3 regions of the Gallibacter sp. Marseille-QA0791 genome follow, and region 1 is predicted to be linked to each of the others. Evidence: predicted binding sites of a transcription regulator. Region 1 holds the regulator's gene; each other region holds the start of a gene.
What was found. The regulator HrcA, encoded in region 1, represses chaperone genes, less so after heat shock. The targets are predictions, from matches to a motif close to TGTTAGCACTCNNNNNNNNNGAGTGCTAACA.

Region 1 (3,285 bases):
TCCGCGTTAGCTATTACTACAGGTTCTCCCCCTTCAAGAACCGCTACGCACGAGTTTGTAGTTCCTAAGTCGATTCCTATTACTTTTCCCATTTTGTTTTCCTCCTCAATATATGATTTCGAAAGCTAGTCTGCGACCTTTACCATGGACGGTCTGATCACCTTCCCGTTCAGGGTATAGCCTTTTTGCATAACGCCGGAAACCTTGCCGCTTTCGTATTCTTCAGTTTCCTCCTTCATCACCGCGTTGTGGAAGTTCGGATCGAACTCCTCTCCCAGCGCTGCGATCTCAGCCAGGCCGGACTTTTCAAGTACGTTCCTGAGCTGCTTGAATATCATTTCCATACCCTCTTTGAAGCCGTCTCCCGCTTCATCCTGTCCCAGCGCTCTCTCAAAATTGTCCAGCACCTCCAGCATTTCGGTTATCAGCTTCTCATTGGCGTATGAATAAAGATCTGTCTTTTCTTTTTCCACCCGCTTCTTATAGTTCTGAAAATCAGCCATAAGCCGCAGGTATCTGGTATCGCTGTCTTCATCAGCGTCTTTTTTATCGGGAGAGGCTTCTGCTTCTTCAGCTTTCTCACCGGTCGTGCCTTCAGACTGCCCTTTTCGGGCGTCTTCATCCTTCACATCCTGGGAAGCGTTTTCCTGAGCCCCGGCCTCTTCCGTCTTTTCTTTCTTTATATCTTCCGCGTCAATCTTTGTCATCCTCGTCTCCTTCCGTGATCATAAATGCCCTGCTTATGTTATCCGTAAGGTACTCAACGACTGAGGTAACCTCACCGTACCGCATCCTCGTAGGTCCTACCACTCCTATCTTGCCCACCATCTTGCCGTCTACGTGATAGGTTGCCGTGATGAGGCTGCAATCCTGCATCAGCTCATTCTGGTTCTCGTTCCCTATGGTTATTATCACTCCGTTTTCCCTGTTTATCAGGGTCCTGGTGAAATCCTCCTTCCTGCTGACCATTTCCAGGAAAACCTTCGCCTTATCAAGGTCGTTATACTCAGGGATGGAGAATATGTTGGTAAGTCCATCCATATACAGATTGACATTGAGCATGTCTTCCAACGTCTTGATAAAATTAGGAACGATCTCGTTTTCAAACATCGCCATCGATTCAGCATCCGCCTTGAATGACTTTATGATATCAAAAGTCAACGCTTCACTCAGCGTCTTGCCTCGATAATTATATGTCATCATCTTGGCCAGTATCCTCAGTGTCTCCTCAGAAGCAGGCCTGTTCATGTGTACCGACGTATTGGATACCCGGCCGCTTTCCGAGACGATCATCAGCACTACCGTGTGCTCGTCCACAGGAAGCAGGTTCACATATTTGAGTGTGTCCTGATCCTGTTTAGGCGTCATGGCGAAGGCCGTCAGATTGGTTATCTCAGACAATATATGGGCTGCCCTCTGGACTATCTTCTCCAGTTCGGACACATTGCTGTGAAGCTGTGCCGCTATGGCATCCTTTTCTTCCTCCGTCAGCTCACGCTTTTTCATCATCTCGTTAACATAAAGCCTGTATGCCTTCTCGGAAGGCACCCTGCCCGATGACGTATGAGGATGGGTCAGATAACCCATCTCCTCCAGATCCGACATTTCGTTTCTTATGGTCGCGGGACTGACACCCAATTCATAATTCTTGGATATAGTCCTGGACCCTACCGGTTCGGCAGTCCTGATGAAGTCAGCTATGATAGCCTGTAATATCTTCAGTTTTCTCTCGCTTAAATTCATCTTCGACCTCCCGTTGTTAGCACTCTTTATCTCCGAGTGCTAACTACAGTTTAAATTTACCACTGCATGTCATCAATGTCAACACTTATTTGAAAAAAATTTTTGTTTGCTCCGCGATTTTTACAGGAATGAATTTTTTCAGACCGAAAAGATACAGATAAGCTTCCTTCACAGCTTTGCCGCCGGCCTCCTCAAGAGCTTCCGCGTATATCCTCATCTGGCCTTCGTACCGTCTGACTGTCTCCTCTTCATCCGCTTCGCCGTCCGCATGAGTGTTCTTGTAGTCGATGAGGACCAGCCCGTCATCCTCCTGGAAATAGCAGTCTATCATACCCTGGACTATGACTTCCGCTCCCTTTATCCTTCGGCTGGATATGAATTCCCGTTCCTTGTACATGACTTCCGCCGTCGCGGCCCGCCTTCCCACGTCCTGACGGAAAAAGGCGTCGATGTTATCTATATCCACGGCTTCCATCTCCTCGTCAGACAGCCGCTGATCCCTGTGAAGCTCTTCGGCCACCTGGCGGATGTATCCCTTTCCCAGGGACAGCGCCTGTCTGAAATCCAGCTTTTCCATCACCAGATGCATTGCCGTCCCTGCCTGGGCTGCCGTCAGCTGCTTCTTTTCCACGGAAAAATCAGGCCGCATGAAGTCAGCCGCCGTTATCCTCCTGTCTCTCTCCGAAAGTCCTGCTCTGCTCATCTCAGTAGCGGAATATTTTGACTTAACGCCAGCAGCATCCTCATACGGATATATAAATGAAAGCCTTTCATCTATCAGCTGGATCGCTTCCTCGTTCCGCTCCTTCCGGCTCCTGTCGAATATATCTGCCATATGGATATCCGATACCGCCTGTCTCGCCTGAAGAACAGCGCCTGCTCCACCTCTGTGTATTTCTATCGTCTCTCCTGCCTCTTTCATCGGCGCATAGATCATCTCCAGGAAAGATCCGGCCTTTCCTCCGCTCTCTTCCAGTTTCTCCGGATCCTTCACCGTTCCTGTCAGCAATAACTGATCCATGGCTCTCGTCATGGCCACGTAAAGTATCCTTATTTCTTCCTCCAGCTCCTCCTCTGCTTTCTTCGCCTCTATGACACGCTGCAGCAAAGTTTTCCTGTGCCATTTGCCTTCCAGATCCACATGGGGCATCCCGAGAGCCAGATCCTTGTGCATGACCGTGGATGTCCCTGCCCCTCGGTATCTTATCATGCGGCCCATCCCGGTCAGGATGACGATGGGGAATTCCAGACCCTTGCTCTTGTGGACTGTCATGACTCTCACGACATTCTCTCCCTCTCCCAGTACCTTGGCCTCCCCTATGGATATGTTGTTCTTTTTCATTGCTTCGATATATGATATGAAGCCATATAGGCCACTGTGGCTGTTCTGCTCGAACTGCCCCGCCTTTTCCACCAGGAGCCTCAGGTTAGATATCCTCCTTTTACCGGCCGGAAGACCGCTGCAGTAGTCGAAATATCCTGTATCGTAAAGCAGTATCCTGGTCAGCTCCTCCAGCGTCACGGTGTTCTTCAGCTCCTTCC
Region 2 (3,285 bases), 370 kb from region 1:
TCTTCGACGATCGCAACGGTGCCGAAGACAGTCACAGATCTGTATTGTGTATTGAATTTCTCAGGCATCAACACCACTGAATCCACCACATTGAAACATGCGTTGCTGTTGTGCTGTATATTCTCTATCTTGTGGCCCTCAGGCGCGCAGTGGAAATAGACGGCACCGTCGCAGTATACAAAGTTGAGAGGCGTCCCGTAGGGTGTGCCGTCAGTGCTCACGGTGGAAAGGACTCCGTATTCGGCCGTATCCAGCACCTGGACGCATTCGTCGCGTGATATGGCCTTTTCGTTTCGTCTCATATCTTTTTTCATAGGTCTCCTCCTTTTCATCTTGTGGTTTTGATGAGATAAGGATACAATAAAACTGGATCATAAAAAAGAGCCAGATACGGACTTTTTTCAGGTGCCAAAGTCCCGGACAGACAGCGCGCCAAAAGGAGGCAGGAGTGATATATGTAGAAAAGGGCAGAGAAAAACCCATGTATGAGCAGATATACAGCGAGCTGGTGGATGAGATATTATCAGGTGCTCTGAAAGCAGGCGAGACACTGCCGCCTACAAGGTCGCTGGCTGAAGAGCTGTCAGTGAGCCGCAATACAGTAGACAGAGCGTATCAGCAGCTGACAGCGGAAGGGTATATACAGGCAAAGCCGAGAAGTGGATTCGTAGTCAGCTCCATACCGCTTGATTTCGGGTCAGGGAAAAAGAAGACGGGCGAGTGCGCCAGAGGCGGCGATGAGGAAAGAAAGGATCAGCTTCATGTGAGATACGATTTTTCCTATGGTTCTATGGACAACAGCGTGTTTCCGTACAAACAGTGGAGGAGGAGCCTTAACAATGCGCTGAGCCAGATGGAGGCGACCGGTGTCATGAGATATCCCGACAGAACAGGAGAACTTTCTCTCCGCCGGGAGATCGCCAGGTATCTGAGGGCTGCCAGGGATGTGGAGTGCGATCCGTCTCAGATCGTCATCACCAGCGGTCAGCAGCATTCCATGGAGATGATAGCAAATATGTTTGAGGGAGGCCGCAAGCGGTTCATCATGGAGGAACCGGGTTATGACGGTATCAGAAAGGTATTTGAGAACCACAGATATGAGATCGATCCGGTCCCTGTGGAAGAAGACGGTATAGTGTTGGAACCTCTTGGAGTTCTCAGCTCAGCTCTTCTTTACGTGACACCTTCCCATCAGTTTCCCACAGGGGCTGTAACGTCCATCGCCAAGAGACGGCAATTGCTTCAGTGGGCCGAGGATACGGATTCATACGTGATCGAGGACGACTATGACAGTGAGCTGAGGTATTTGACTAATCCCATACCGGCCATGCAGGCTCTGGACACCCGTGGAAGGACCATATATACAGGGACTTTTTCCAAGTCTCTTGCTCCCGTGATGCGGACAGCCTATATCGTGTTCCCTCAGGAGCTGATGGAGCGGTTCATGGGATATTACCAGCGATACAACAGCCAGGTCAATACTCTTCACCAGCTGACCCTGGCCGATTTCATCGCTTCCGGCAGTTATCAGCGTCATATCAACAGGCTCAGGACTACCTACAGGAGAAAGCTGAATATCCTCATGGAAACCGCTGAAAGGGTAATGGGCGGTAAAGTGAAGATATCCGGCGGAGACGCAGGGATACACATACTGATGGAAGTGGAGAGCCGTTTTTCGCTGGATCAGCTTCTGGAAAGGGCGGAAGCGGCAGGGATACGTCTCTATGATACGCGAGCTTTGTATGTATGCCGTGAAAACTGTCCGGCCAATCAGTTGCTGCTGGGATTCCCGACGATCCCGGCGGATGCGTTGGAGCCCGTCATGGAAAAACTGGCGGAGGTCTGGGAACTGCGGTGACGGCAGCGGTACAGGCTGTTTTTTGCGCCGTCGGGATAAAAAATTTCCAATACCACTTGATTTTCATCGAAAAACGTCGTATTATATTATTAGCACTCAAACAATATGAGTGCTAATAATCGGAAGGAGAGATTTGAAATGGCCAAAAAACAATTCAAGGCGGAATCAAAGAGACTGTTAGATTTGATGATCAATTCGATCTATACCCATAAAGAGATATTCCTCAGAGAGCTTATTTCCAATGCCAGCGACGCCATAGACAAGCTGTATTATCACAGCCTGACAGAGGGTGACACAGGCATATCCAGAGATGACTTTTCTATCAGGATAGAAGCCGATACTGAGAACAGGACACTGACGATAATCGATAATGGCATGGGGATGACCAGAGAGGAGCTGGAAAAGAACCTGGGTACCATCGCCAAGAGCGGTTCTCTCGACTTCAAGTCTGAGATGGACAACAAGGATGAGATAGATATCATAGGTCAGTTCGGCGTTGGCTTTTACTCGGCCTTCATGGTCAGCGACAGGGTCAGCGTGCTCAGCAGAGCTTATGGCGAGGAGCAGGCATATCTGTGGGAATCCTCCGGCGCCGACGGTTATACCATAACGGAGGCTGAGAAGGATGGTAACGGCACTGAGATAACTCTGAAGCTCAAAGAGGATACTGATGACGAGAGATACAGCGAATATCTGGATACTTATAAGATAAAAGGTCTGGTGACCAAGTATTCGGATTACATCAGATATCCGATACAGATGATGGTGGAGAAACACCGTATCAAGCCGGGAGACGAGGAGAAGAAACCGGAAGACCAGGAATATGAGACCTACAGCGAGCTGGAGACCCTCAACAGCATGGTGCCGCTGTGGAAGAAGACCAAGAGCGAGATAACAGAAGAGGATTACAATAACTTTTACAAAGACAAGTTCTACGATTATACCGATCCGGCAAAGGTCATCCATACCGATGTGGAGGGCGTAGTCAGCTATACGGCTCTGCTGTTCATACCGGGCAAGGCGCCGTACAATTATTATACCAAGGATTTTGAAAAGGGGCTGCAGCTTTACTCATCAGGCGTCCTGATCATGGATAAATGCCCGGATCTGCTGCCTGATTATTTCAGCTTCGTCAAGGGACTGGTGGATTCCCAGGATCTGTCTCTCAATATTTCCAGGGAAATGCTTCAGCATGACAGGCAGCTCAAGGCTATCGCTCAGAGGCTGGAAAAGAAGATAAAGAGCGAGCTGCTCGCCATGCTCAAGACCGACAGAGAAAAATATGTGAAGTTCTTCAAGGATTTCGGTCTGCAGCTTAAATACGGACTCTATGATGGATTTGGAGTCAATAAGGAAAAGCTGCAGGATCTGGTGATGTTCTACTCATCCACAGAGAAAGATCTTGTCACCCTTTCCGAATACGTCAG
Region 3 (3,285 bases), 400 kb from region 1:
ACTGGAGGACGCGTTCCTGTATTACTTCGGAGAAAAGGCAGGTGGGAAAAATGCTGAGATTTGAAATAAAGAAGATATTTTCAAGGACGAGGAACAGGGTGGCCGTCGCGTTCCTTCTGGTTGTCCTCGTGGTTGTGAGCATGCTCACCGTAAACATGGTGGAATATACCGATGAGAACGGGGAATCTTCCACCGGTATCGCGGCGGCCCGGGAGCTGCGGGCGGAAAAGAACTCCCATGCCGGATACATAACGGGAGATGTGCTGGCTGAGGCAGTGAGAGAGAATGATGCCATCAACAGTTCTCCGGAAGCTCTGTCAGATGATATCCGGCAGCAAAATATCGCCTATGGGGAAAAGCAGGGGATAGAAGATATCCTCTCCTTGATAAACCAGGCTTTCAGTCCGTGGCGCGAATACAATTACTATGCGGCGGATAGTGTCACAGAGGAAGAAGCGCGGACAGTATACGACAAGAGGATATCCAATCTTGAGGATGTGTTGGACTCAGGCCAGGAGACGGTCAATGCAGACGAGAGAGAATATCTGACAGATAAATACAGAGAGTTGGAGACGCCGTTCTATTACGAATACTTCGATGGCTGGTCAGCTCTTCTGATGTACGGTAATACCTATATCCTCATACTGGCGCTGGTGACGGGATGTTTGACGGCAGGGATATTCTCCGATGAGTTCAGGTTGAAGACTGATTCGGTCTTTTTTTCGACGAGATTGGGACGGAGCGGAGGAACGCGGGCCAAGCTGGCAGCAGGAGTAATCATCGCAACGGGCGTCTACGTGACCTTTTCCATTCTTTATACGTTCATCGTATTGGCAGTCCTGGGCGCTGACGGGGCCGGCTGCCCTATACAGCTGGATCTGTGGAGAAGCAGCTACAATATCACTTTCTTACAGGCATATTTGCTGATGGTGCTGGGAGGGTACATCGGCACTTTGCTGACTGCTCTGCTGGGGATGCTGGTCTCCGCGGTGACACGGATGACGACGGCAGCCATCATCGTACCGTTCATCGTGCTGTGCGCGGTGCCGTTCCTCAGCAGGATAGTTACACTGAGCAAGCTCTTTGCCCTGTTTCCCGATAAGCTGATGCAGGTATATACCAATCTGTCCGACTTCGATTTCGTGAAAGTGTTCGGACATGTGTTCGAGACGGCTACCGTCATCATACCGCTTTACGGGATGATCTGCCTGCTGCTCCTGCCACTGACATATTTCATCTACAGGAAGGCGGAGCTGAGGTAAGAAAGAGATTCTTCACTCCATCGTTCATGGTGCTCCTGCGGCAAAAGATACCGGAGGAAAGGGCCGTTCATCAGGATGGGTTGCGGCCAGTTGCCTATAAGTCGTGTTTTATTGCCGTTATAGGCATAATGCACCATGTTTGGAAGGGACTGTCGGTGTCGATATGCCTAAAGTACGTGTTCTGATGTCGTTATTGGCATAAATACCGACTATCATCAGGGGAAATATGCTAAATGACGTTCGTTATTCCGGTTATTTGGCATATCGACTCCTGAATGCCTGTGTGAAAGAAGGTGAATATGCCAAAAGAAGGGGATATCAAATGATTATAGGCATATCAGACTGGACGGTGAGAGGACGGTGACACTACTTTGAACTTTTGTTACCAGAAAATGCAGAAAAGCAATCAGAACGTCCGGAAAAACAGATATTAAGTTTAGAGAAAATTGGTGTCAAATTGGTGTCAAACCTAAGAAAAATGACAATTTCAAGGGTGAAAAATGCTTGCAAACCGTTGATTTTACAAGAGGTGCAAAAAATTCAAAAAAAATTAGCACTCACCTATTGACAGTGCTAACAAAAGTGCTATAATATAATCAGAACAAAGGAAAAGGGTTCTAAAGAGGTTAGAGATTTTAAGAGATTACAAATCGGAAGGAGCGATGACATATGATGATGCCAAGAATTTTTGGAGAAAGCTTGTTTGATGATTTTATGAATGACTTTGGATTTTCGTCATTCCCTAGTGTTGAAAAGAGGTTGTACGGCAAGCACGGACAGAATCTGATGAAGACGGATGTGAAGGATAAGGATGGCTGCTACGAGATCGATATCGACTTGGCGGGGTTCAAGAAGGACGATATCAAGATGGAGCTGGAAAACGGTTACCTGACGGTAAGCGCATCCAAGGGAATGGACAACGACAAGAAAGATGAGGACGGCAACTACATCAGGCGTGAACGTTATGCGGGCAGCATGAGCAGAAGCTTCTATGTAGGCGACCAGGTCACGGAAGATGATATCCATCCTAAGTATGAGAACGGAGTTCTTTCCTTCAGCGTTCCGAAGGAAGAGGCTAAGAAAATCGAAGACAAGAAACGTTACATCTCCATAGAGGGATAGTAATAGAGACGTGTATGTACCCCGTGGGATGCTCCTGCGGGGTATTGTCATATAGACAGAGCAGCGAGGTGATGAGCGATGGCGGCAAAAAGGGATTATTATGAAGTGCTCGGACTCAAAAAAGGCGCTTCACAGAATGACATAAAAAAGGCTTACAGAAAGATGGCCAAGAAATATCACCCCGATACCAATGCGGGTGACGCCAAGGCGGAGGAGAAGTTCAAGGAGATTTCCGAGGCGTATTCCGTGCTGAATGATCCGGAGAAGAAGAAACTCTACGACCAGTTTGGACACGCGGCTTTCGACGGAAGCGCGGCGGGAGCAGGCGCGGGAACCGGTCAGGGAGGCTTCGGCGGGTTTGACGGCTTCAGCGGCTTTGGCGGGGGCAATGGAGGCAATTACAGGGAGTACCACTTTGAAAGCGGCAACATGGACGACATCCTGAAGGACATCTTCGGCGACGGATTTTCAGGAGGCTTCTCGGGAGGCCATTCGTCGGGCTACAGCGGATTTTCCGACGGATTTTCAGGAGGCTTCGGCGCCAGGAATTTCAGACAGGACGGAGCGGATGCGACGGCTGATATTGACGTATCTTTCAACGAAGCGGCTTTCGGGTGTGATAAATATATAAATATCAAGGATCCATCTACGGGGAAGAACAGCTCCATCAAGGTCCATATACCGGCAGGCATAGATACGGGCCAGAGTGTAAGGCTCAAGGGCCGAGGGGCTCCGGGAACAGGCGGTGGAAAGAATGGCGACCTGCTCCTGAAAGTCAGGGTGGCCGGAAGACCGGACATGAAGCGAAAGGGGATGGATGTGTACTCCACCATCAGGGTCCCTTTTTCGACGGCAGTTCTTGGAGGAAAGGCGCCTGTAGATACTCTTCATGGAAGGGTGA

Region 2: the regulator HrcA is predicted to act here: its motif matches at 1,946-1,976, upstream of htpG (molecular chaperone HtpG).
Region 3: the regulator HrcA is predicted to act here: its motif matches at 1,811-1,841, upstream of ACQY69_RS01965 (Hsp20/alpha crystallin family protein).

The regions. Positions count from the first base shown of each region.
Region 1 covers NZ_CBCPMH010000001.1:804,744-808,028, forward strand. The annotation lists gene dnaK (molecular chaperone DnaK) at 1-92, opposite strand, end outside; gene grpE (nucleotide exchange factor GrpE) at 126-707, opposite strand; gene hrcA (heat-inducible transcriptional repressor HrcA) at 694-1,743, opposite strand; gene addA (helicase-exonuclease AddAB subunit AddA) at 1,829-3,285, opposite strand, start outside.
Region 2 covers NZ_CBCPMH010000001.1:434,438-437,722, forward strand. The annotation lists gene ACQY69_RS02090 (pyridoxamine 5'-phosphate oxidase family protein) at 1-314, opposite strand, end outside; gene ACQY69_RS02095 (PLP-dependent aminotransferase family protein) at 449-1,858, shown strand; gene htpG (molecular chaperone HtpG) at 1,997-3,285, shown strand, end outside.
Region 3 covers NZ_CBCPMH010000001.1:406,519-409,803, forward strand. The annotation lists gene ACQY69_RS01955 (ABC transporter ATP-binding protein) at 1-64, shown strand, start outside; gene ACQY69_RS01960 (ABC transporter permease) at 51-1,262, shown strand; gene ACQY69_RS01965 (Hsp20/alpha crystallin family protein) at 1,932-2,384, shown strand; gene ACQY69_RS01970 (DnaJ C-terminal domain-containing protein) at 2,463-3,285, shown strand, end outside.